3 regions of the Nocardia sp. NPDC004123 genome follow, and region 3 is predicted to be linked to each of the others. Evidence: riboswitches for the same ligand, from Rfam matches in the RefSeq annotation. Region 3 holds a riboswitch; each other region holds the start of a gene.
The links. A riboswitch is a leader RNA that binds a small molecule or an ion and turns the genes downstream of it on or off. The one in region 3 is predicted to bind S-adenosylmethionine.
Positions count from the first base shown of each region.

Region 1 (7,772 bases), on a different contig from region 3:
GCGAAGGCCGCCGGCGTCTCGGGATGCTGCTCGGTTTCGAGTCCCGGCAGGATCAGCATGGCGCTGTCGGCGGGCTTCAGCTCATCGAGAACCAGATCGGGCAGGACCCGCATGCCGCCCATCGAGGTGATCGGCGCGGCGCCGAGGGCGACCGTCTTCACCTGCCAGGTTCCCGGCTCGCGGTGCCAGAGTTCGCGATTGATGTGTGCGGTCGCATGCCCGACCTCCCAGTCCGAGAAGGTGTCGTACACGGCCATGTGGACTGTTTTCAACATGACAGCATGCTGTCATGTTTGACAGCATGCTGTCAAACAAGATTCGACGACTCTCAGGGCTGCTTCCGGCCTCTGAGCACGAAAAGGGCCGGAACCCAGTGGGTTCCGGCCCTTTCGAATACTCGTCGGATCAGCTCAGGGCCTGGTCCAGGTCATTGAGCAGGTCCTCCACATCCTCGAGTCCGATCGAGATGCGGAGCACGCCATCGGTGATCCCCACGGCCGCACGACCTACCGGGCCCATCGCCCGGTGGGTGGTGGTGGCCGGATGCGTGATCAGCGTCTTCGCATCGCCGAGGTTGTTGGAGATGTCGACGATGCGCAGGCGGTTGAGCACCTCGAAAGCGCGCTTCTTGGCCTCGTTCTCCGACGCCTTCAGCTCGAAGGTGATCACCGTGCCGCCGCCGGACATCTGACGCTTGGCCAGCTCGTACTGCGGGTGCGAGGACAGGAACGGGTACTTCACCCACGCCACCGCGGGATGGGTCTCCAGGAACCCGGCGATCTTCAGCGCGGAGTCCACCGACTGGCGCAGGCGCAGCGGCATGGTCTCCAGGCCCTTGAGCAGCGTCCACGCATTGAAGGGGCTCAGCGCCGGACCGGTGTGGCGCATCAGGTTCTTCACCGGGCCGTCGATGTAGTCCTGCGGTCCGAGGATCGCGCCGCCGAGGACGCGGCCCTGCCCGTCGATGTGCTTGGTGCCCGAGTACACGGTGATGTCCGCGCCCAGGTCGAAGCCGCGCTGCAGCAGCGGGGTGGCGAAGACGTTGTCCAGCACCACCTTCGCGCCCGCCGCGTGCGCGAGATCGGAGACCGCGCGCACATCGGTGAGGGTCTGCATGGGGTTGGAGGGGGTCTCGAAGAAGACGGCCTGGGTCGGCACCGACAGCGCCTGCTCCCACTGGTCCAGATCTTCGCCGTCGACGAAGACGGTCTCCACGCCCCAGCGCGGCAGGATCTCGTTGGCCACCACGAAGCAGGAGCCGAACAGGCTGCGTGCCGCCACCAGGCGGTCACCCGCGGCGAGCAGCGCGCCCAGCGCAGTGAACACCGCCGACATGCCGGAGGCCGTCGCGAAACATGCCTCCGCGCCGTCGATCAGGCGCAGCCGCTCCTCGAACATGGCGACCGTCGGGTTGCCGTAGCGGGAGTAGACGAAGTGCTCGATATCGCCGGTGAAGGACGCCTCGGCCGCCTCGGCGCTCTCGTAGACGAAACCCGAATTGAGGAACAGCGCCTCGGAGGTCTCGTCGAAGCCCGAGCGCCGAGTGCCGCCGCGCACGGCCTGTGTAGCGGGGCCGACGCCCTCGGGGAGCGGTTTGTCGAAGGAACCACCGGTGATCATGATTGCCTCCCTGCGATCCGGCCGGACACGAAACTCATGACTGACGCCAGGGCAGGCCGTCGGCCCGCCAGCCGGTGCCGCCGCGATGCCCCTGACCGTCGAGCGCACCCTCGAAGCCGTCGACCACATTGAAGGCCGGGGCGATACCGAGGGTGGTGGCGGCGGTGGCCGCGCCGATGGAGCGCTGGCCGGAGCGGCAGATGAAGATGACCGGCGCGACCGAGTCCTGGCCGCGATCGCCGAGCGCCTGCTTCAGCTGATCGGTGAAACGGGCATTGGGCGTGCCGGAGACGTCCACCCACTCGATCAGCGCGGTCGGCCGGCCGATGCCGCTGGTGTCGGGCACCCCGACGAACCGCCACTCGGCTTCGGTGCGCACATCCACCAGCACCGCATCGGGGTTGTCCCGCAACAGTTCCCACGCCTGCTTCGACGTGATGTCACCCGCGTAGCTCACTTGTACCTCCTGTGAATCCGCACTTGCCGCACCGCTGTCCGATGCGAGGCCAGGTCGTCACCCGGAGCACCCCGCCGCGGAGGAGGGTTGCCGACCAGCCAGCCGGGGCTTGACGCTGGTACTCATGACCTGGGTTGAGAGTGCCGAAAAAACGGCCCCACTGTCAAACCCCGGCCGCGACTTCGGCCGTTGTCAGGAATTGCAGACCAACCAGCGGGAATTCTCCCGGGTGAAGTGCCAGGTCGAGGTGGTCTGGGCGCCGGAGACCGTGAAAGTGACCTGCGCCGTGGCCTTCTCGCCGTCGATGGCAGGGTCGGCCAGCTTGTCGAACGTGATGGTCGCCCCGGTCGCGGCCGCGTCCTTGAGCGGCGAGGCATTCTCGTCGAATCCCTTGCAGGACAGGGTCGGATCGTACTTGCCGGTCTCGCTACGGGCCTCGATGAACTTGCCCGCGGCCACCGCGAGCCGATCGGAATCTGTGACATTCTTCTCAACCGGCGAGACCAGCGTCGCGATCACAATGCCCAGGATCACGACCGCGATGACGCTCGCCGCGACCAGGAACGGCCACATGCTGCGGGCCTCGTTCCGATCGATCGGAACCGATGTCTCCCCGGCTGTCTCCTCGGCGTCGCTCATGGGTAGATCATGCCTGGTCGCCGCCGTGCGCCCGGCACGGCGTTCCCACGGTTCGGGCCTCGGCATTCCCACAGTTCACGGCCCTGCGCGTGAAGGGCCTCGTGCGCCATCGATAGAATCAGCAGAATTTCCGCCCCAGGCGCGGGAATAGCAAGACTACGCAGCAACGCTGCAGCGTCGGGGGCCAACGGCGGTCACCGAAGCCAGGGCGTCAACTTAGCCTAAGCTAAGAACGACGGCTGAGTTTTGACGACAAGTTAGTTTCGACCCAAAGGGTGCGCGGAAGAATGACCGAACAGAGTGCAGCGACCCGCCCGCTACGCATTGCGATCGTGGGCGCAGGCCCGGCCGGTATTTACGCCGCCGATGCCTTGATGAAGTCCGATGCCGAGGTGAGCATCGACCTCTACGAGCGCATGCCCGCGCCCTTCGGCCTCATCCGCTACGGCGTCGCGCCCGACCACCCGCGCATCAAGGGCATCATCACCGCCCTGCACAAGGTCCTCGACAAGCCGCAGGTCCGCCTGCTGGGCAATATCGACTACGGCGTCGACATCACCCTCGAGGACCTGCGTCAGTTCTACGACGCGGTCATCTTCTCCACCGGCGCCAACGCCGACCGCGCCCTCGAGGTGCCGGGCATCGACCTCGACGGCTCCTACGGCGCCGCCGACTTCGTGTCCTGGTACGACGGCCACCCGGACGTGCCGCGCACCTGGCCGCTGGACGCGGAGAAGGTCGCCGTCCTCGGCGTCGGCAACGTCGCCCTCGACGTGGCCCGCGTGCTCGCCAAGACCGGCGACGAACTGCTGCCCACCGAGATCCCGCCGAACGTCTACGAGGGCCTGCAGGACAACAAGGCCCTCGAGGTCCACGTCTTCGGCCGCCGCGGGCCCGCCCAGGCCAAGTTCACCCCGCTCGAACTGCGCGAACTCGACCACTCCCCGACCATCGAGGTCATCGTCGACCCCGAGGACATCGACTACGACGAGGGCTCCGAGGCCGCGCGCCGCCACTCCAAGCAGGTCGACATGATCTGCAATACGTTGGAGCAGTGGGCCATCCGCGATGTCGGCGACCGCCCGCACAAGCTGTTCCTGCACTTCTTCGAGAACCCGTCGGAGATTATCGGCGCCGACGGCAAGGTCGTGGGCCTGCGCACCGAGCGCACCCAGCTCGACGGCACCGGAAACTGCAAGGGCACCGGCGAATTCAAGGACTGGGACATCCAGGCCGTGTACCGCGCGGTCGGCTACCTGTCGCAGAACATCCCGCTGCTGCCCTTCGACGACCAGGCCGGCACCGTGCCCAACGAGGCCGGGCGCGTGCTCGTCGACGAGGACGCCGACGGCGCGGCTCGCTACATGCCCGCTACCTACGTGACCGGCTGGATCAAGCGCGGCCCGGTCGGCCTCATCGGCCACACCAAGGGCGACGCCAACGAGACCATCGCCTGCCTGCTCGACGACGCCGCGAACTTCACCCCGGCCGCGCGGCCGGAGCTGGAGGCGGTCACCGAATTCCTCGAGCACAAGGGCATCCCGTTCACCACCTGGGCCGGCTGGTACCGCCTCGACGCGCACGAGCGCGCCCTGGGCGAGCCGCAGGGCCGCGAGCGGGTCAAGGTCGTCGAGCGCGACGAGATGCTCGCCGCCTCCGAACCCGGCAAGGTTTCCTGACCAGCGCCAATCCGGCTGCCGGACAAGGTTGTCCACACATGTCACCGTTCTGAGGCATGCTGATCACGTGTTCGATGCCCATCTCCACATCTTCGATCCGCGGTTCCCGCTGGTCGAGAACGAGGGCTACCTGCCCGACCCGTACACCATCGCCGCTTATCGCAAGCGCATGTCCCGCTTCGATATCGACGGTGGCGCCCTGGTCAGCGGGTCGTTCCAGGGCACCGATCAGAGCTATCTGCTGGCCGCCCTCGCCGAACTCGGCGAGGGCTGGGTCGGTGTCACCAATCTGCACGTGGACGCCACCGACGACGAGATCCTCGAGCTGAACCGGGCCGGAGTGCGGGCCATCCGGTTCAATCTCAAGCGCGCGGGCGGCGACATCGTCGGGCTCACCATGCTGGCGCTGCGTGCCTACGAACTGGCCGGCTGGCATGTGGAGCTCTACATCGACGGGTCCATGCTGGGCTCGCTGGAACCGGTCATCACCAAGCTGCCCAAGCTGTCGATCGACCATCTGGGCATGTCCGACGACTGCCTGCCCTACCTGCTGAACCTGGTCGACCGCGGGGCCAAGGTGAAGGCCTCCGGCTTCGGGCGGGTGGCGATGAATGTGGGCTCGGCGCTGCGCAAGATCCACACCGTCAACCCCGAGGCCCTGATGTTCGGCACCGACCTGCCCGGCACCCGGGCCGGACGGCCGTTCCGCGACGCCGACATCTCGCTGCTCGCCGACGCCGTGGGCACCGATCTGCACCGGGTGCTCGAGGACAATGCCCGCGCGTTCTACGGGCTGCCCGCCAAGGAACGCCTGTTCGAGGACCTGAACCCGACCATGCGCCGGGCCGCGGGCGAAGCGCCCACCCTGCGGCTGCCGCGGTCGGAGCTTCCCGGACCCCCGCCCCCGCCCACCCTGCCGCTGCCGATCATCGATCGCTAACGGCAACGGGCCACCCCGTGAGGGCCGCGGAGACTTCGCGTTATTGTCATACCGTCAACACCGGTGTGTGAGCCGGTGCGCAGGATTCGACGACGAACCGAGGTAGGGCGTGAGCACTCCATCCACCGCCAAGCAGGGCCCGCTCGCGGGCATCCGGGTTGTTGAACTGGCCGGCATCGGCCCCGGTCCGCACGCGGCACTGCTGCTCGCCGACCTCGGCGCCGACGTGGTGCGGGTGCAGCGGCCCGGCATGCTGCCCGGCTTCATGGAGCGTCCACAGTGGCGCGGCCGCACCATCGTCGAGGCGAACCTGAAGGATCCCGCCGACATCGAGCAGGTGCTCGGGCTCATCGAGAAGGCCGACGTGCTGCTCGAGGGCTTCCGGCCCGGCGTCACCGAGCGCATGGGACTGGGCCCCGACGCGGCGCTGGAACGCAATCCGCGCCTGGTCTACGGCCGCATGACCGGCTGGGGCCAGTACGGCCCGATGGCCGACCGCGCCGGACACGACATCAACTACATCTCGCTCACCGGCGTGCTGAACGCCATCGGCCGCAAGGGCGAGCGCCCCGTGCCGCCGCTGAACATGGTCGGCGACTTCGGCGGCGGTTCCATGTTCCTGGTCTTCGGCATTCTGGCCGCGCTGGTGGAACGCCAGAACTCCGGCAAGGGCCAGGTCATCGACGCCGCCATGATCGATGGCGCACTCGCGCTCTCACACATGATCTGGGGCATGAAGGGCGTCGGCCTGTGGTCCGACGAGCGCGGCACCAACCTGCTCGACACCGGCATGGCCTTCTACGACACCTACGAGACCTCCGACGGCAAGTACATGGCCGTGGGCTGCATCGAGCCCCAGTTCTACGCGGAACTGCTGCAGGGCCTGGAGATCTCGCCCGAGGGCCTGCCCAACCAGCTCGACCCCAACGGCCAGGACCAGCTGCGCAAGCTGTTCACCGAGAAGTTCAAGACCAAGACCCGCGACGAGTGGTGGGCGATCTTCGAGCACACCGACGCCTGCACCACCCCGGTCCTGACTTTCACCGAGGCCGAACAGAATCCGCACATCCAGGCCCGCACCGGCCTGATCGATATCGACGGCGTCGTGCAGCACGCCCCGGCCCCGCGCTTCTCGCGCACGCCGGCGGGCATCCCGACCCCGCCGCCGAACGAGGGCACCCCGATCGAAACCGTCTGGGCGGACTGACCTTCCGCGCACGGCCGAACGCCCCCTGTGGAATTCCACCGGGGGCGTTGACTTTTCCGATGCGGCGGGTAGCTCCCGGACTTACGGGGCGACGAGCTGGATGTCGAGCTCGATGGCGATCTTGTCGCTCAGCATGGCGTTGGGCATGCCCGGGGCGACGTCGAACTCGCTGCGCTTGATGGTGCCGGCGGCGGTGAAGCCGGCGTGCTCCTTGTTGTCCTGCGGGAAGACCTGCACGCCGCCCCACTCGACCTCGAGGGTGACGGGCTTGGTGATGCCGCCGATGGTGGCCTCACCGGTGACCTCGAACTCCGCGCTCAGGGCGACGGGCTCGGGGACGCGGAAGGTCAGGTGCGGGCGGTTGGCGACATCGAGGATGTCGGCGCTGCGGACGTGGCCGTCGCGCATCTCGTTGCCGGTGTCGAAGGAATCGAAGTAGATGGTGGCCTCGATGGCGGCCTCGCCGGCCTCGTTGACCACGAAGCCGGTCTCGAAGCGGTTGAAGCGGCCGCGGACCTTGGAGATGCCCAGGTGCTTCACGGTGAAGTTGACCGAGGAGTGAGCGGCGTCCAGGGTCCAGGAGCCGGGGGCGAGGGTGGTCTGCTCGGAAGTCGTCATGTCAACCACTCTAAGTGGACTCCGGTCCGCTTATCCACACCGTGGTTATCCGGGGACTGCCAGGGCGCGGATAACGGAACCAGGACCAGGCAGTATGGAAAGGGTGTCCCGTTCCGAATTCGCCGAGTTCCTGATCGCCCGCCGCGCACAACTGCAGCCCGAGGACGTCGGACTGCCCGCCGGCCGGCGACGGCGCACACCCGGCCTGCGCCGCGAGGAGGTGGCCGCGCTCGCCGGTGTCAGCGCAGACTACCTGGCCCGCCTGGAGCAGGGACGCGACACCAACCCCTCCACCGCCGTGCTGGCCGCCCTCGCGGAGGCGTTGCGGCTCAACGAGATCGAGAAACACCACTTCGGCAAGCTGGCCCTCGGGCTGGAACAGAAGGCTTCCTGCCCTGCCTCCGGGCAGGCCCGGGAACAGGTCTCCGAGACCATTCAGGCGGTTATCGACGCCCTGCAGCCGACGCCCGCGCTGGTGCTCGGGCGCTGGCTGAACCTGCTCGCCGGAAACCCCTCCTTCCGCGCCTTCGCCGAACCCCTCGGCATGTTCGACGCGGAGGCGCACGGCAACTTCGCCATCTACGTCTTCGCCCATCCGGCCGCCCAGCAGAC
Region 1 covers NZ_JBSGGG010000023.1:75,453-83,224, reverse strand. Annotated here, with positions in the region: gene ACWEQQ_RS30665 (type 1 glutamine amidotransferase family protein) at 1-275, opposite strand, end outside; gene ACWEQQ_RS30660 (O-succinylhomoserine sulfhydrylase) at 406-1,620, opposite strand; gene ACWEQQ_RS30655 (rhodanese-like domain-containing protein) at 1,655-2,077, opposite strand; SAM riboswitch class IV at 2,092-2,207, opposite strand; gene ACWEQQ_RS30650 (Rv0361 family membrane protein) at 2,270-2,716, opposite strand; gene ACWEQQ_RS30645 (FAD-dependent oxidoreductase) at 3,004-4,395, shown strand; gene ACWEQQ_RS30640 (amidohydrolase family protein) at 4,463-5,335, shown strand; gene ACWEQQ_RS30635 (CaiB/BaiF CoA transferase family protein) at 5,445-6,542, shown strand; gene ACWEQQ_RS30630 (YceI family protein) at 6,624-7,160, opposite strand; gene ACWEQQ_RS30625 (MmyB family transcriptional regulator) at 7,264-7,772, shown strand, end outside.
Region 1: it holds a riboswitch for S-adenosylmethionine, as region 3 does, so the genes downstream of both, ACWEQQ_RS30655 (rhodanese-like domain-containing protein) here and ACWEQQ_RS00345 (aminotransferase class V-fold PLP-dependent enzyme) in region 3, are expected to answer to the same signal.

Region 2 (7,772 bases), on a different contig from region 3:
ATCTGCAGCGCATGGACCTGCGCATCGAGGGCCGTTCCCGCGACTTCCGCTGAACGCGGCCGCCGGCACCATATTTCGGTTGTCGCATCGAACGGCGCGCCCGCGCTTCGGGTGAGAGGCAGCGCGCGCCAAGGGTTTTCGCCTGAATCGGCGAACGGCTAGAAGTCGCCGCCGCCGGAATCGCCGCCGCCGCCGAAGTCACCGCCGCCACCGGAGTCGCCGCCACCGAAATCGCTGCCGCCGCCGAAGTCGTAGTCGCCGCCGCCTCCGCCCCACTCCTGGGGGCCGGGGTCGTAACCGCCGTAGCCGCCGGATTCCGGGGGCGGGCCGTATTCCGGGCCGCGGTCGCGCTCGTGTTCGCCTTCCATCCGGCCGAGTTCGTAGCCGAGCAGGCCGCCGCCCAGGGCGCCGCCGACCGCGCCGAGACCGGCCGCAGCACCGGGGCTCATACCGGGACGGCCACCGCCGTAGGGCGGCGCGGGCGGGCCGCCGTAGCCCGGGCCACCCGGGGCGTAGCCACCGCCGAAACCACCGCCGCCGAACGGGGCGGGCGGCGGCGGGGTGCCGCGGCGACGGCGGAGGAACGCGACGACCGCCGCGACGATGCCGCCGATGACCAGGATCGGGCACAGCAGGCCCAGCCAGCCCCAGCCGCTGCTCTTGCTCTCGGGCTTGGCGGCGGGCTGGTGCGCGGGCGCCGGGTTGCCGGCCTTGACGCTGGTGGGCGCGGCCTGATCGGCGGCCGTCTTCAAGGCGCCCAGCGCCGCGATGGTCGCACCCGTGTAATCGCCGCTGCCGAGCGCGTTTCCGAAGGCGGTCCCCGCGGGCGTGGTGTCGCGGATGTGGGAATTCGCGCCGGTGCGGATGGTCAGCCACTTGGTCTTGGTATTGACGGCCAGCACCACGTCGGTCGGATTCTTGACGTGGGTCTGGGTCTCCGTGTCGAACTTGGCCCGATCGTCGGAGTACTTCTCGGTGGTGAAGATCTGTACCGGATCCGTCAGCTGCAGCGCGGCATTCGTCACCTTGGTGACATCGAGCACCTTGGAATCGTCGTGAACGGTGACCGGCCCGGCCGCAGCCGTACCCGTCGCCAGCAGGATCACCCCCGCCACCGCCGACAGCAGCAACAGCAAACGCTTGACCATCTGAACTTTCCTTCCCGGGCGACCTTCCTGCCGCCGCGGCATCGCCTGCGACACTACGACGTCCCCGCCTCGATCGCTGCCCTCGAGCCTGTGCGCTGTATCGCAGGCCCCGCCCGTTGACCCGGACCACCTCCGCGACAATGGGGTCGGGCGCGGGAAGGGAGTGCGGCGTGTCGACAGTGGTCCGGGCGACCATCAAACCCGGTAGCAAGAAGGGGCCCCTGGTCGAGATCCTCGACGATGGCGCGCTGCAGCTGTACGTCCGCGCCCCGGCGGTGGAGGGCAAGGCCAACAAGGCAGCCATCGAGCTGCTGGCCGCCCACTACGGCGTCCCCAAATCCGCGGTCCGCCTGACCGGCGGCGCGACCTCCCGCTTCAAGCGCTTCGAAATCGACGACTGATCCCCGGAGACTCAGACCGCGCCCGGAAAGCCCAGCTGCCGCCAGGCCTCGTAGACGGCGACGGCCGCGGCATTGGACAGATTCATCGAGCGCCGGCCCGGCAGCATCGGGATGCGCAGCTGCTCGGTGACGCGGGGATCGGCGAGCACCTCCTCGGGCAACCCGGTCGGCTCGGGCCCGAAGAGCAGCACATCGCCCGAGCGATAGGCGACATCGGTGCTGTGGGTGGTGGCCGTCGCGGTGAAGGCGAAGACCCGCTCGGGCCGAATGGCATCCCACGCGGCGGCGAGACTCTTGTGCACGGTGACGACGGCCAGGTCGTGGTAGTCCAACCCGGCCCGGCGTAGCTTCGGCTCGGATAGGTCGAAGCCGAGCGGTTCGATCAGGTGCAGTTCGCAGCCGGTGCCGGCCGCCAGCCGAATGGCATTGCCGGTATTCGGGGGGATGCGAGGTTCGAAGAACACGAGATGGAACACGGGCTCCAGCATCGCAGAGGGCCGGATAAGCTCGTCCGGTGACTCCAGCCCATGCCGCACCCGAGAGCCGTAGCAGTCGTGCGGGGGAGTTCGTCCGGGGCAATCTGCCCATACTGCTGGTAGCGGTGGTGCTGGTGGTGGCCGTGGTCTTCCTGGCCTGGGACCGCTGGCGGCGCGGCACCTTCTTCTTCGGCGGCGGGACGCTGCTGGCGGCGGCACTGCGGCTGATTCTGCCGACCGACCGGGCCGGTCTGCTCGCCGTGCGCAGCAAGGGTTTCGACGTCGCCTGGCTGACGGTGCTGGGCGGCGCGATCATCGCACTGGCCGCGACCATCAGCAGCCTCGGCGTCACCTAGACCGCGCCGAGGTCGGGGCCGCGACCGGAGTCGCGGCACTGAATGTTCGATCGGAGGGTGGCCGCGAACCCGCGGCGCTGGGGGATTGCTAGACCGAGGTTATGCGGCGGCCGAGTTCGCGGCGCAACACTTCCTGGTCCGGGAGTCTGTGCAGGACACGGAGTATGGCCGGGCGAAGTTCACGCTGCTCGTCCTCGGAGAGCAGATCGACGAGATCGCGTAGATCCATGTCATCGAATGCGGCGGTCATGCCTGAATACATTACGGGTGCCGAGCCTTGCGCACACGTATTCCGGGCCGTCGGTTACGGAGGTGTCATGTGCGCGAAACCAGAAGCGCGTCACGGCAATTCGCGTGAAACGGACACGATACGCGAGGTAACGCGCCTCCGGTGAGGCAGCGGAGATGCAGCGGACGGGCAGCGTTGTTTCAGCGGTCCGACTCGCGCTGGGCGCGGGCCAGGTCCATCGTCTCCAGCATGAGCTTGCCGACCGCCTCGGTCTCGGTCAGGAACCCGTCGTGACCGTCCCGGGACCGGATGATCTCCAGCCCTTTGGAACCCGGCAGCAGATCGGCCAGCTCCTGCTGGGTACGCAGCGGATACAGTCGATCCGAGTCCACCCCGCCGACCACGCACGGCACCGGCGTGGACCCCAGCGCCGCCGCGATACCGCCGCGGCCACGGCCCACGTCGTGGCGGTTCATGGCCTCGGTGAGCAGCACGTAGGTGGCCGGGTCGAACCGCGAGATCAGCTTGTCGGCCTGGTACTCCAGATAGCTCTCCACCGCGTAACGCCCACCCGCCCACGGGTCCTCGTCGCCCTGGGCATGGTTCTCGAAGCGGTGGTCGAGCTCGAACTCGGTGCGATAGGTCAGGTGCGCGATGCGCCGGGCGACGCCCATGCCGGTCATCGGGGCGCGCCCGGTGCCGTGGTAGTTGCCACCCTGCCAGTCCGGATCGGCCGTGATGGCCGCGATCTGGGTGGTCTGGGTGCCGATCTGGTCGGCGGTGCCGCGCGGGCCGACCGCCAGCACCAGGGCCGCCCCAACCCGCTCGGGCCGGGCGATCATCCATTCCAGCACCCGCATGCCGCCCATGGAGCCGCCCACCACGGCGGCCAGGCGGTCGATGCCGAGCAGGTCGAACAGCGTGATCTCGGCGGTCACCTGATCGCGGATGGAGATCTCGGGAAATCGTGCGCCCCAAGGCTTTCCGTCCGCCGCCAGCGAGGACGGCCCGGTGCTGCCCTTACAGCCGCCGAGCACATTGGTGGCGATGACGCACCACTCGTGGGTGTCCACCGGCGCGCCGGGGCCCACGATGCCGTCCCACCAGCCGGCCTGGCCGTGGTGCACGTCGGCGGGGCCCACCACGTGCGAATCACCGGTCAGCGCGTGCTCCACGAGCACCACGTTGTCCGCGTTCGCCGATAGTTCGCCCCACCGCTGCACAGCCAGCGTGACATCGGGAATGACGGCTCCGGTCTCGAGCTCGACATCCCCGATGGCAATGCTGCCGAGCGTCCCGTCGGGCGGCGGCAGCAGCAGCTCCGCCGCGTGCCGGGACCTGTTCGATTCGATGTTCACGGTCAATTTGCCGCCGCCGTCAGTCCGGCGCGCAGATCCGCCAGGATGTCACCGATCCCCTCGATACCCACGGCCAGCCGGACCAGACCAGGTGTGACACCGGAAGCCAGTTGCTCGGCGGGCGTCAGCTGGGAATGCGTGGTGGAGGCCGGATGGATGACGAGCGAGCGCACGTCCCCGATGTTAGCGACATGGCTGTGCAGCACCAGCGCCTCCACGAACTTCTTGCCGGCGTCCACGCCGCCGGCCAGCTCGAAGGAGACGATGGCGCCGACACCCTTGGGCGCCAGCTGTTTGCCCCGCTCGAACCACGGGGAGCTGGGCAGTCCTGCGTAGTAGACCTTCTCGACGCCGGGCTGCTCGGTCAGGAACTCGGCCACGGCCTGGGCATTGGCCACATGCCGTTCGACGCGCAGGCTCAGCGTCTCGATGCCCTGCGCGATGAGGAAGGCGTTGAACGGCGACACCGCCGCACCCAGATCGCGCAGCAACTGCACCCGCGCCTTGAGCGCGTAGGCCGGTGCGCCGAGATCGGCGAACACGGCGCCGTGGTAGCTGGGATCCGGGGTGGTGAAACCCGGGAAGCGGGACTCACCCGCCGCGTCCCGCACGGTCCAGTCGAAGTTGCCGCCGTCCACGATCACGCCCGCGACCGCGGAGCCGTGCCCGCCCAGGTATTTGGTGGCCGAGTGCACGACGATGTCCGCGCCCAGTCGCAGCGGCTGGATCAGGTACGGCGTGGCGACGGTGTTGTCCACGATCAGCGGCACGCCCGCCGCGTGCGCGACCTCGGCGATGCCGGGGATGTCGAGCACCGAGCTGCTCGGATTGGCGACGGTCTCGCCGTAGAACGCCTTGGTGTTGGGCCGCACGGCCGTGCGCCACTGCTCGAGATCGTCCGGATCCTCGACGAAGCTGACCTCGATGCCCAGCTTGGGCAGCGAGTAGTGCAGCAGGTTGTAGGTGCCGCCGTACAGGTGCGGGCTGGCCACGATGTGGTCGCCGGCCTGCGCCAGATTCAGGATCGCGTAGGTTTCCGCGGCCTGACCGGAGGCCAGCAGCAGCGCGGCCACACCGCCCTCGAGCGCGGCGATGCGTTGCTCCACCGCGTCCTGGGTGGGGTTCATGATGCGGGTGTAGATATTGCCCGGCTCGGCGAGCCCGAACAGCGCGGCGGCGTGATCGGTGTCGCGGAAGGCGTAGGAGGTGGTCTGGTAGATGGGCAGGGCGCGGGCTCCGGTGGCCGGATCGGGAGCCTGTCCGGCGTGAATCTGCTTGGTCTCGAAGGACCAGCCGGCCGGATCCAGGGTGCCGTCAGCCGAGACGGCCGCGGGCGCGGTCGAGTCACTCATGTGTTCTGCTCCAAAAACAAGGTCGCCGAATGGCGGAAGTTTGACGTTACCGAGAGGCGAATGGGCTTCGACAACAACACATTTCGGTAGACCTCCTAGTTGCGCTTGCGTTCGGCCTTCGAACGCCGGGTCTGCACCCGGAGCACCCCACCGCAGCTGGAGGGTTGCCGATCAGCAAGCCGGGGCCTTAACGCTGATGCTCTTGACCTGTTGCGCGATTCTAGCGGGCGGACGCCGCTGTTTCGGAAGTGGGGCTGGCCACAGCGGGCCCCGCGCAGGTGCGCACGAATTCGTGATACGCGCCGACCACGGCCTCCGCCATGCTGCGCGGTGACTCGATCAGACGCTCGTCGGCGAAGCCGGAATCGGAGTCCGATTCGGTGCCGGCCCGCATGATGGCGTGGAAGGTGCCGAGCAGCAGCCGAACTCGCAGATCCGCGACGGTGGTGCCGAGGCGTTCGGCCAGCACCTGCGCGGTCTGCTCGGTCTTGTTCTCGGTGGCTGCCATGCTGCACGCCCGCACCGCGGCGGTGGACCGGATGATGCGCTGCATCTGCTGGAACCAGCGGAAGGGCAGCGGTTCGTCGTGGTCGACGACGCGGTCCACGATGGACAGGAAGCTGTCCAGCAGCGCTTTCAGCTCGTTGCCCGTGCTCGGCTGCTCACGCAGCGCGTCCGCGTGTGCCCGCGCCCAGTCGGCGATGGGCGCGATGACGATGTCTTCCTTGCTGTCGAAGTACCGGTTCACGGTGCGCGGCGAGACGTCGGCCTCGTCGGCGATCTGTTCCACGGTGGTGGCGTCGAAGCCCTGGGCGTCGCACAGCCGCAGGGCGACGTCGATGATCCGCGCCCGGGTCTGTTCCTTCTTCCGCTCACGCAGGCCCGGCCGGTGACGTGCGATCACACCGAGGTGAGTTGACAACTCCGACATACCTCCATGGTAAGGGTTCGGGCGCTTCTCACGTCCCATTATGCCAAATGTCGCAGAACGACAAATTTCTCTTGACGTCAATTGGCCTCGAGGGTCAAGATTGTCGAGGGTGTCCCGGACCGTCCGTGAGGAGACGACATGACCGCCGCGACAGAAACACTCGAAGACCGATCACACAGCTCGGACCAGCGCGGAGCCGCGCGCTGGTGGGCCCTGGGCGTACTCGCCATGGCCCAGCTGATGGTGGTGCTGGACGCCACCATCGTCACCATCTCCATGCCGTTCGCCCAGCGTGACCTGGGCATCAGCGACGGCGACCGGCAATGGGTGCTCACCGCCTACACGCTGATCTTCGGCGGCCTGCTGCTGCTCGGCGGCCGCCTCGCCGACTACCTGGGCCGCCGCCGCATGTTCCTGATCGGCCTGGTCGGCTTCGCCGGGGCGTCGGCGCTGGCCGGGCTCGCGCAGAACGGCGCGGAACTCTTCGCCGGGCGCGGGCTGCAGGGCGCGTTCGCCGCCCTGCTCGCGCCGGCCGCGCTGTCACTGGTGTCGGTCACCTTCACCGAGGCCAAAGAGCGCGCTCGCGCGTTCGGCGTCTTCGCGGGTGTGTCCGCGGGTGGCGCGGCCATCGGCCTGATCGTGGGCGGCGCGCTCACCGAATACGCCAACTGGCGCTGGTGCCTGCTGGTCAACACCCCGATCGCGCTGATCGCCTTCCTCGGTGCGCTCGCCTTCGTGGTCCGGGACGTGCCCGCGCCGCGCACCGGCGGCTACGACCTGCCCGGCGCGGTGACCGCCACGCTCGGCCTGGTCTCGGTGGTCTACGGCTTCAGCCGCGCGGCCTCGGACGGCTGGACCGCGAGCACCACCCTGGCCCTGCTGATCGCGGGCGTCGCGCTGCTCGCCGCCTTCGTCGCCATCGAGCGGCGGTCCTCGAATCCGCTACTGCCGCTGCGTATTCCGGGGGAGATCAACCGGGGCGGCTCGTTCCTGGTGGCGCTGCTGCTGCCGATCGCCATGTTCGCCATGTTCATCAACATGAGCTACTACTTCCAGATCACGCTGGGCTGGTCGGCGCTGAAGGCGGGGGTGGCGTTCCTGCCCTTCCCGATCGGCATCGTCGTCTCCGCGGGCGTCGCGAGCGGGTTGCTGCCGCGGATCGGGCCGCGGCCGCTGATGATCACCGGTTCGGTGCTGGGCATGGCCGGGCTGCTGTATCTGTCGCGGCTGAGCTTCGGGGACAGCTATGCCGGAGGCGTGCTGCCGGCAGTGATTCTTATCGCGCTCGGCATGGGCGGGCTGTTCGTGGCCATGCAGACCACAGCGCTGCATCAGGTCGAGGAGCGTGACTCCGGTGTCGCGAGTGCGCTGCTCAATGCCGCGCAGCAGGTGGGCGGCGCGATCGGCACCGCGCTGCTGTCGACGATCGCGGTGCAGGTGGCCGAGCGGTTCGCGAAGAACAATCCGGGCGTCGACCACGTGATGGCCCGGGCCGCGATTCATTCCTATGACATCGCGTTC
Region 2 covers NZ_JBSGGG010000002.1:102,609-110,380, reverse strand. Annotated here, with positions in the region: gene ACWEQQ_RS02985 (error-prone DNA polymerase) at 1-53, shown strand, start outside; gene ACWEQQ_RS02980 (hypothetical protein) at 159-1,148, opposite strand; gene ACWEQQ_RS02975 (DUF167 domain-containing protein) at 1,319-1,549, shown strand; gene ACWEQQ_RS02970 (tRNA (cytidine(34)-2'-O)-methyltransferase) at 1,561-2,037, opposite strand; gene ACWEQQ_RS02965 (DUF3017 domain-containing protein) at 2,064-2,381, shown strand; gene ACWEQQ_RS02960 (hypothetical protein) at 2,470-2,631, opposite strand; gene metX (homoserine O-acetyltransferase MetX) at 2,811-3,929, opposite strand; gene ACWEQQ_RS02950 (bifunctional o-acetylhomoserine/o-acetylserine sulfhydrylase) at 3,971-5,320, opposite strand; SAM riboswitch class IV at 5,417-5,528, opposite strand; gene ACWEQQ_RS02945 (TetR/AcrR family transcriptional regulator) at 5,541-6,251, opposite strand; gene ACWEQQ_RS02940 (MFS transporter) at 6,390-7,772, shown strand, end outside.
Region 2: it holds a riboswitch for S-adenosylmethionine, as region 3 does, so the genes downstream of both, ACWEQQ_RS02950 (bifunctional o-acetylhomoserine/o-acetylserine sulfhydrylase) here and ACWEQQ_RS00345 (aminotransferase class V-fold PLP-dependent enzyme) in region 3, are expected to answer to the same signal.

Region 3 (7,772 bases):
GACCGTTGTCGGTCCTCACCTTTTGTCGTTGGGGATCAGGAGACCAGGCCGCGGCCGGTGGTCAGAGGGAGATCCATGGCGGTCAGCAGGCCGGGGCGGGATTGGACCACGGCGGGGATGGCGCTGACCAGGCGGGCCGCGGTGCCGACGACGCCGGCTTCGGCGTGGTCGCCGTTGCTGTAGAGCTGCAGGTCGAGGAGGTAGTCGGGTTCGCCCTTGACTTCGACTCGGTAGCAACCCTTTCCGGCCGGTTGGGGCCAGTCGGGAGCGAGGTCGGGGTGCAGGCGGGTGGTGTGTTCCAGGGTGAGGACCTCGCGGCCCTTGCTGATGCCGTGCACCTGGAAGCGGAGGGCGGCGGCGGTGCCGGCGGCGATGGTGCGACTGCCCACCTTCAGCTCTTCGCTCGCGGGCAGGCGCTCGAAATGCTGTGTGACGGAGTCGAGTTCGATGTCGAGGGCGGCGGCCAGCTGGCGGATGACACTGCCCCAGGCGAGGGTGAGAACGCCGGGCTGGAGCAGCAGCGGCAAGTCGTCGAGGGCGCTGCCGAAGCCCATGATGTCGAACAGGACCTTGGGATTGTCGTAGGTGGAGTAGTCCATCACCTCCGAACAGATGATCTTGTCGATGCGCTCGGAGCCGCTGGACAGCAGCAGCGGCAGCCAGTCGTTGGCCCAGCCGGGGTCGATGCCGTTGACCCACAGGGAGGCGCCGCCCGCGTTGGCCGCCTCCACGATCGGGGCGATGGCCTCGTCGGGGAGGGTGCCGTAGGGGAACTGCAGGAAGACGGGGCTGCTGGAGACGACATTGATGCCGGCGCGGAGGAAGGTCTTCAGATCCTCCACCGCCTCCATCAGGCGGTCGTCGGCCATGGCGGTGTGGACGATGCAGTCGGGCTTCAGGGCCAGGAGCGCCTCGGCGTCCTGGGTTGCGGTGACGCCGATCTCGCGGTCGAGACCGGCCAGCTCGCCCGCGTCCTTGCCGGCCTTGGCGGCGCTGGAGACCCAGACGCCGACCAGGTCGAGCTCGGGGCGGGCGATGATGGAGCGCAGGGTGCGGCGGCCGACATTGCCGGTGCTCCACTGGACTACGCGGTACTTCATGGGAAAACTCCTGCGGCGCGGCGGATTACAGGTCGGGGATGGGGAGGTCCAGGTTGGGCGCGGCGATGCCGCCGTCCACCTCGAGCACCTTGCCGGTGATGTAGCCGCCCGCGCGGGAGCTCAGGTAGACGATCGCGGCGGCGATCTCCCACGGCTCACCGAGCCGGTGCAGCGGGGTGGCGTCCTCCATCTGCTGCTTGATCTCCGGTTGCTGCGCAACGACTTCCAGCGCGGAGGTGAGCACCGAGCCGACCGCGATGGCGTTCACCCGGATGCGGGGGGACAGGTCGGCGGCGGCCAGCCGGGTCCAGTGCGCGAGGGCGGCCTTGGCGGTGCCGTAGGCGAGGAAGCCGCGGCCGGGGGAGCGGCCCATCATCGAGGAGATATTGACGACCGAGCCGCCGTCGTTCTTCAGCATGTGCGGCACCGCGGCCCGGGTGAGGGCGTGCGCGGTGGAGACATTGAAACGGAATGCCTCCTCGAGGAATTCGGGGGTGGTGGTGAGGAAGGTATTGGGCATGGTGCCGCCGACATTGTTGACCACGATGTCGATGCGGCCGAGCTCGGCGGCGGCGGTTTCGGCCAGCGCGGTGACGGCGGAAAGATCCGACAGGTCCGCGGGGACCGTGATGGCACGGCGGCCGAGCGCGTGGATCTTGCCCGCCACCTCGTCGAGCTGAGCGGCGGTGCGCGCCGAGATGGCCACGTCCGCACCGGCTTCGGCGAGGGCGAGCGCGGTGGCGGCGCCGATGCCGCGGCCCGCGCCGGTCACGACGGCGACGCGGCCGTCCAGTCGGAAGGTGTCCAGGATCATCGCGAATTCAGTCCTTCTGGGAGTGACGACAGTCACAAGAAGCTTTAAGCATTTATTCTTAATCGTCAAGGATAAGTTCTTTATCCGCTGGTGAACGGCTATGGTGCAGACTGTGGCAAGGATCGACAGGTGGCAGTGACGGTGTCCGAATGGCAGTGACAGAAGCGCGCGAGCGCATCATTCTCGCGGCGGAGCAGCTGATCGCCGAGCGTGGGCAGGCGGTGCCGCTGCGCGATATCGCGGCAGCCGCGGGACAGCGGAACAACTCGGCGATCCAGTACCACTTCGGCTCCCGCGACGGGCTCATCGAGGCCGTGGTCGAGCACCGGCTCGCCACCCTCGAGGTGCGGCGGCTGGAACTGCTGGCCGAACAGGCCGGAACGGGTGCGACCGGCGTGCACGACCTACTGGAGGCGCTGGTCATTCCCATGCTCGAGCTGAGCGACCGGCACGGGATCAATCACTATGCGCGGTTCCTCGAACAGATCCACACCCATCGGGCGGTCACCGACGCGGCCAATCTGGAATCCGCGCGGCGCACCTCGGTGCGGGTGATCATGCAGCAGCTGGAGCGGGAACTCACCGACCTGCCGAAACGGTTGCGGCTGCGGCGGTTACGCGCCTTGCCGACCGTACTGTTCGCCTTGCTGGCCGACCACGAGCGGGCCGTGGAGGCCGGGCGGGTGGCCACGGGGGACGTGACGGCGTGGGGGGAGATCGTGGACATGCTCGCGGGGGTGCTGACCGCGCCGGTGGTGGAGCGCGCGCCGATTCGCTGACGCCGGAGCGCGAACGGCCCGCCCCGGATCGAATCCGGCGCGGGCCGTTCGGACACCGAGCGCGGTGGACTAGCGCTGGTGCGGCCGAGGGTAGTTCGGCGGCTGCTGGTAACCGCCGGACGGCGGCGGGTAGCCCTGGCAGGGCGGTGGTGGTGGGGCTACCGTTGATGGTCGTGGACACCACGGCAGCAGCAGTCATGGAAACGCCCGCCCGGCCGCGATGGCTCGGCGTCGGGTTACCGCTGCTGGCCGGTGGGGCGGTGGCCGGCGGGCTGGCGTTGCTGCACTTCCGGGATCCGCACGTGCAGGGGGCCTACGGGGTGTGCCCGTTCTACGAACTGACCGGATACTGGTGCCCCGGCTGCGGCGGGTTGCGCGGGCTGCACAACCTCACCGATGGCCGGATCCTCGACGCCATCCACAGCAATGTGCTGCTGCTCCCGCTGACACTGGGCTTCATCGCCTGGTGGGGCGCCTGGGTAGTGCGCGGGTGGCGGGGCAATCCGGTGCCGCCGCGACTACCGCAGGTGCTGCCCAGGTACGCGGTGTGGGTGGCCCTGGCATTTCTCCTCGTCTTCACGGTTGTGCGGAACACACCGTGGGGTAGTTGGATCGCACCGGTTTAGGCGGGGCATGCTCTGCGTATGAGCGATTCGCTGAAGGAGCGCGTGCGGCAGAAGCTGATACGGCAGCTCGAGGAGGATGGGCCGCCGGACCCCGATCAGGAGGACACCCGGCAGCTCTCGGTCCTGGACGACCTCGATGCGCTCGAGGCGGTGGCCGACGACGATCCACTCGTCGAGGTGCTCGCGGCCCGCTACATGGTGCCCTGACCGGTTCCCGGCCGATTCAGAAACCGCAGGCAGACCCGCCCTCGGCCGAACTGCCGAAGGGGCGGGTCTCGGGGACCGGGTTCCAATGTCCTTCGGTGCGGGCGTAATTCCACGCCGGGCCGTGCGCCACCAGGGTCGCGATGGCCTCGACGAGGCGGTCGACGTCGGCGGCGGTGGTGCCCAGGCCGATGCTGGCGCGCAGGGCGGCATCGACACCGAGGCGGGACAGCAGCGGGTGAGCGCAGAAGCGGCCGTCGCGCACCCCGATGCCGTGCTCGGCGGAGAGGTAGGCGGCCACCTGGCCGGGCTCGAAGCCGTCGACGGTGAAGGCGACAATGCCGACCGCGTCGGTGCTGTCGCGCCAGATCCGCAGGAAGTTCACGCCCGGAACGGTTTTCAGGCCGTAGCGCAGGCGGTGGGTGAGGTACTGCTCATGCTCGAGCACGGTGGTCTCGTCCAGCTCGGCGAGGGCGTCGCAGGCCGCGGCCAGGGCGGCGACGCCCAGCACGTTCGGGGACCCGGCCTCGTGGCGCTGCGGGGCGGGAGCCCATTCGACGCTCTCGGTGCTCACCGAGCGCACCGCGCCGCCGCCGGCCAGGTAGGGCTCGGCCGCGTCCAGCCAGTCCCGGCGGCCGGCCAGCACGCCCGCGCCGAACGGGGCATAGGTCTTGTGACCGGAGAAGGCCAGGTAGTCGATGCCGGTGGTGCGCAGGTCGATTCGGCGGTGCGGGGCCAGCTGGGCGGCGTCCACCAGGATGCGGGTGCCGCACTGGTGGGCGATCCAGGCCAGCCGCTCCAGCGGCAGCAGTTCGCCGGTCACATTGGAGGCGCCCGTAACCGCCAGCAGCGCAGCGGGTTTCGAGCACAGCTCGGCGACCAGGCGCTGGATGGTCTCCTCGATGGTCTCCGCGACCGGAACCACCCGGCGGCCGCGCCGGGTCCAGGGCAGCAGGTTGGCGTGGTGCTCGACGTCCAGCACCACGGTGTCACCGGGCACGCAGGCGGCGAGCAGGTTCAGTGAGTCGGTGGTGTTGCGGGTGAACACCACCACCTGGTCCTCGGCCGCGTTCAGGAAGCGGGCGACCGAACCGCGGGCCGACTCGTAGCAGTCGGTGGAGACCCGGGAGGCGTAACCCGCGCCGCGGTGCACGCTGGCGTAGTAGGGCAGCAGATCCGCGACCCGGTCGGTGACCTGCCGCAATGCGGGTGCGCTGGCGGCGTAGTCGAAGTTGGCGTAGCCGGCCGTCCCGCCCTGGACCAGCGGGACCCGCAGGTCACAGCCGGAGACATCGGCGAGGGCGGCACAGGTCTGGTCGGCGAAAGCAGTCATCACGAAATCCCGTCGGATTCATGGACGCGCGATCGGGAAAAGAGAAATCGATCGAGAGTCCGCGCTTGCCGCGCCCGGTCGGGCGTCGGCCCGGTCGTCACCCGGAGCACCCCACCGCGGAGGAGGGTTGCCGACCAGCAAGCCGGGGCTTCGCGCTGGTACTCATGACCTGATTGCAGAGACTGGCAGACGGCTCGCGGGCTTGTCAACCCCGCCCGGTCGTGGCGGCCGCCGTCACGATTTGCGAGCCGCCACGCAGCGTTCCAGGTCGGGCACCCGGACGTCGCGCCCGATCGGGTCGAGATAGCTCGCGGTGTACTCCGGTCCGCCCGCTTGCTCGACCTCGCACCAACCGTGGTCGGCCAGCAGTGCCGGGACCTGGTCCGGATGCAAACCGAAGGTCCAGAGTCGTTGCCGCGCCACGAATCTGCGGTAGGTGGCGGCGCAGCCCTGGAGGTTGGTGCCGTCCAGAAAGTCCTGCCGGATGTAGCTGAAGATGAGCTCGCTGCCGGTGGGGGCCTCGGCGAGAGCTGAAAAGGTGGCGCGCACAGCGGGTTCGGTCAGGTACTGCGTGACGCCCTCCCCGAGGGAGAGGGTCCTCGCGTCGGTGCGGTAGCCGTGCTCGGTCAGCGCGGTGCCGAGGTCATCGGTTTCGAAGTCGATCGAGACCTGAGTCATGTTGTCGGGCAATGCTATTCGCTTCCGCCTCCCAGGCGCCGACTCCCTCTCGGCTCATGCCCGCGCGCAGTAGGCGTCGCCCGGCGGGTCGGCGCGCGATCGACCGCCACGCGGCGGGCAGCATGCGGATGGCCAATTGGTCTGCCAGCAGCCGATTACTTCACGCGGGCCACGGTCGCGCTGCGGGAGGCTGCGCACGACATGCTGGAGCGTCGCGGGTCGGTGTGACGAACGGCGCGACCGTTGTGACTCGCAGCCGCCTTCCCGGCCGGCCTCCGGCCGTCCCTACTTGGTGCTCCAGGCGCGTCCGCAGGCCCATCGGCGCAGGTAGCATGGGCTGCGCCCGCGCGTGTGATGTGCAGTTCGCACGATGTCGCGCCGCGGGGTGTCTGCTACAAGTTCGGTTCTTCCGGATCTTCCCGACCACGTGGCCGCACGGCCTGGATACAGGGAGGTATTCACATGAAGGCGATCGTGGTGACGGACCGGGCCGCTGGAACGGCCGGGATGACGTTGGTGGAGCGGCCCGATCCGGATGCGGCGAGGTTCGCGAGCCTCTCGGGCGCGAGCTACGGCGATGTCATCGTCGAGGTTCATGCGTCGGGATTCACCGGGGATGAGTTGGAGTGGCCCTCGACCTGGGTCGATCGGCTCGGCCGGGACCGGACGCCGTCGATCCCCGGGCACGAGCTGGCCGGGGTGGTCAGCGCTCTCGGCTACGGCACAACCGGCCTGTCGGTGGGGCAGCGGGTGTTCGGGCTGACGGACTGGACTCGTGACGGCACGCTGGCGGAGTACGTGGTCGTCGAGGCACGTAATCTCGCGCCGCTGCCGGGCGACATCGACTTCACGGTGGGCGCGGGCGTCACGATGGCGGGCTTGACCGCCTGGCAGGGGCTGTTCGAGCACGGCCGCCTTCAGGCGGGGCAGAGCGTCCTCGTGCACGGTGCGGCCGGCGTAGTCGGGTCGATGGCAGCCCAGCTCGCACGTGAGGCCGGCGCCTACGTCATCGGCACCGGGCGCGCGGCCGGCCGGCAGACCGCGCTCGACTTCGGGGCGCACGAGTTCGTCGACCTTCAGAACGACTCTCTGGACGACATCGGCGGAGTCGATCTGGTCTTCGATGTCCTCGGCGGAGACATCCAGAAGCGGTCGGCGGATCTCGTTCGAGCCGGAGGAACGCTGGTGACCGTCACCGGGCCGCCCGAGGCGCGACCCGCCCACGGACTGGCGATCGACTTCGTCGTCGTATCCGACCGCACCCAACTCGGTGAGATCGCCCAGCGGGTGCGCGACGGACGAGTGCGGACGAACATCGGCACGGTTGCGACCCTCGACGACGCCGTCGCCGCCTTCAACCTGACCGAGCGACGCAAGGGTAAGACGGTCATCCGCGTTCGTCCGTGAGGATAGCGACCGGTCCAAGGCCGACGGCGCCTCGGTTTCCGCCACTGTCCGAGCCCGGGGTGTCGGCTTCGGAGGCACCTGCACCCTTCTCATGCTTGCGATAAAGCCCCGGTGCGGCGCAGCCGATAGAGGTGGACCATCCTGGCCGCCACCTTCAGCATGGGCACGTCTTCGATGATGGTCCAACCTGGGAATGCGGCCGTGATGTCCGCCGGTGCGGCGCCGCGGGGCAGTGGGCCATGGCGGCCCAGTTCGAACGCGACCATGAGCAGGGTTGCGTCTGCGGCGGCGGCGATGTCCACCTGCCGGCCCATGGTGTGCCGTTCGGGGTCGGTGAGGCCGTGGAAGACACCGAAGTCCAGAATCAGCCGGTATCCCGTGCCGACCTCGGCCGGGAGGGCGGTGATATCGCCTTCCAGGAAGCGGGCATCGACGCCGGCGGCGCGGGCGCGCCTGGTAGCGAGCCGGATCGCCTTCGGCACGATATCGACCCCGGTGACCCGCCAGCCGCGGCGGGCCAGTTCCACGGCGTGCCCGCCGGTGCCGCAGCCGAGATCCAAGGCGGTCCCGGCGGGCGGCTGTGCTCCCGCCTGCTCCTGGTCGAATTCGGCGGCCAGTATGCGGGATACATCGCGCTGCCGGGCCGCTGCTTCCCATGGGCGAAATCCCAGCGCATGCGCTACCCGATACCTGAAAACGCCCATGCTCGGTCCTCCTACGTGGGTCATGATGGGCAACTCGGAACCGCGGTAGGCGCGGCATCGTCATCGGTGGGCCGCGATCGTCTGGAGGATAGGGGATCGGGTCGGCGCTGATCGTCAGCGGTTCGGA
Region 3 covers NZ_JBSGGG010000001.1:63,813-71,584, reverse strand. Annotated here, with positions in the region: gene ACWEQQ_RS00370 (NAD(P)H-dependent amine dehydrogenase family protein) at 36-1,100, opposite strand; gene ACWEQQ_RS00365 (SDR family oxidoreductase) at 1,126-1,914, opposite strand; gene ACWEQQ_RS00360 (TetR family transcriptional regulator) at 2,064-2,693, shown strand; gene ACWEQQ_RS00355 (DUF2752 domain-containing protein) at 2,867-3,319, shown strand; gene ACWEQQ_RS00350 (hypothetical protein) at 3,338-3,526, shown strand; gene ACWEQQ_RS00345 (aminotransferase class V-fold PLP-dependent enzyme) at 3,543-4,856, opposite strand; SAM riboswitch class IV at 4,913-5,026, opposite strand; gene ACWEQQ_RS00340 (class I SAM-dependent methyltransferase) at 5,091-5,546, opposite strand; gene ACWEQQ_RS00335 (NADP-dependent oxidoreductase) at 5,997-6,941, shown strand; gene ACWEQQ_RS00330 (class I SAM-dependent methyltransferase) at 7,031-7,645, opposite strand.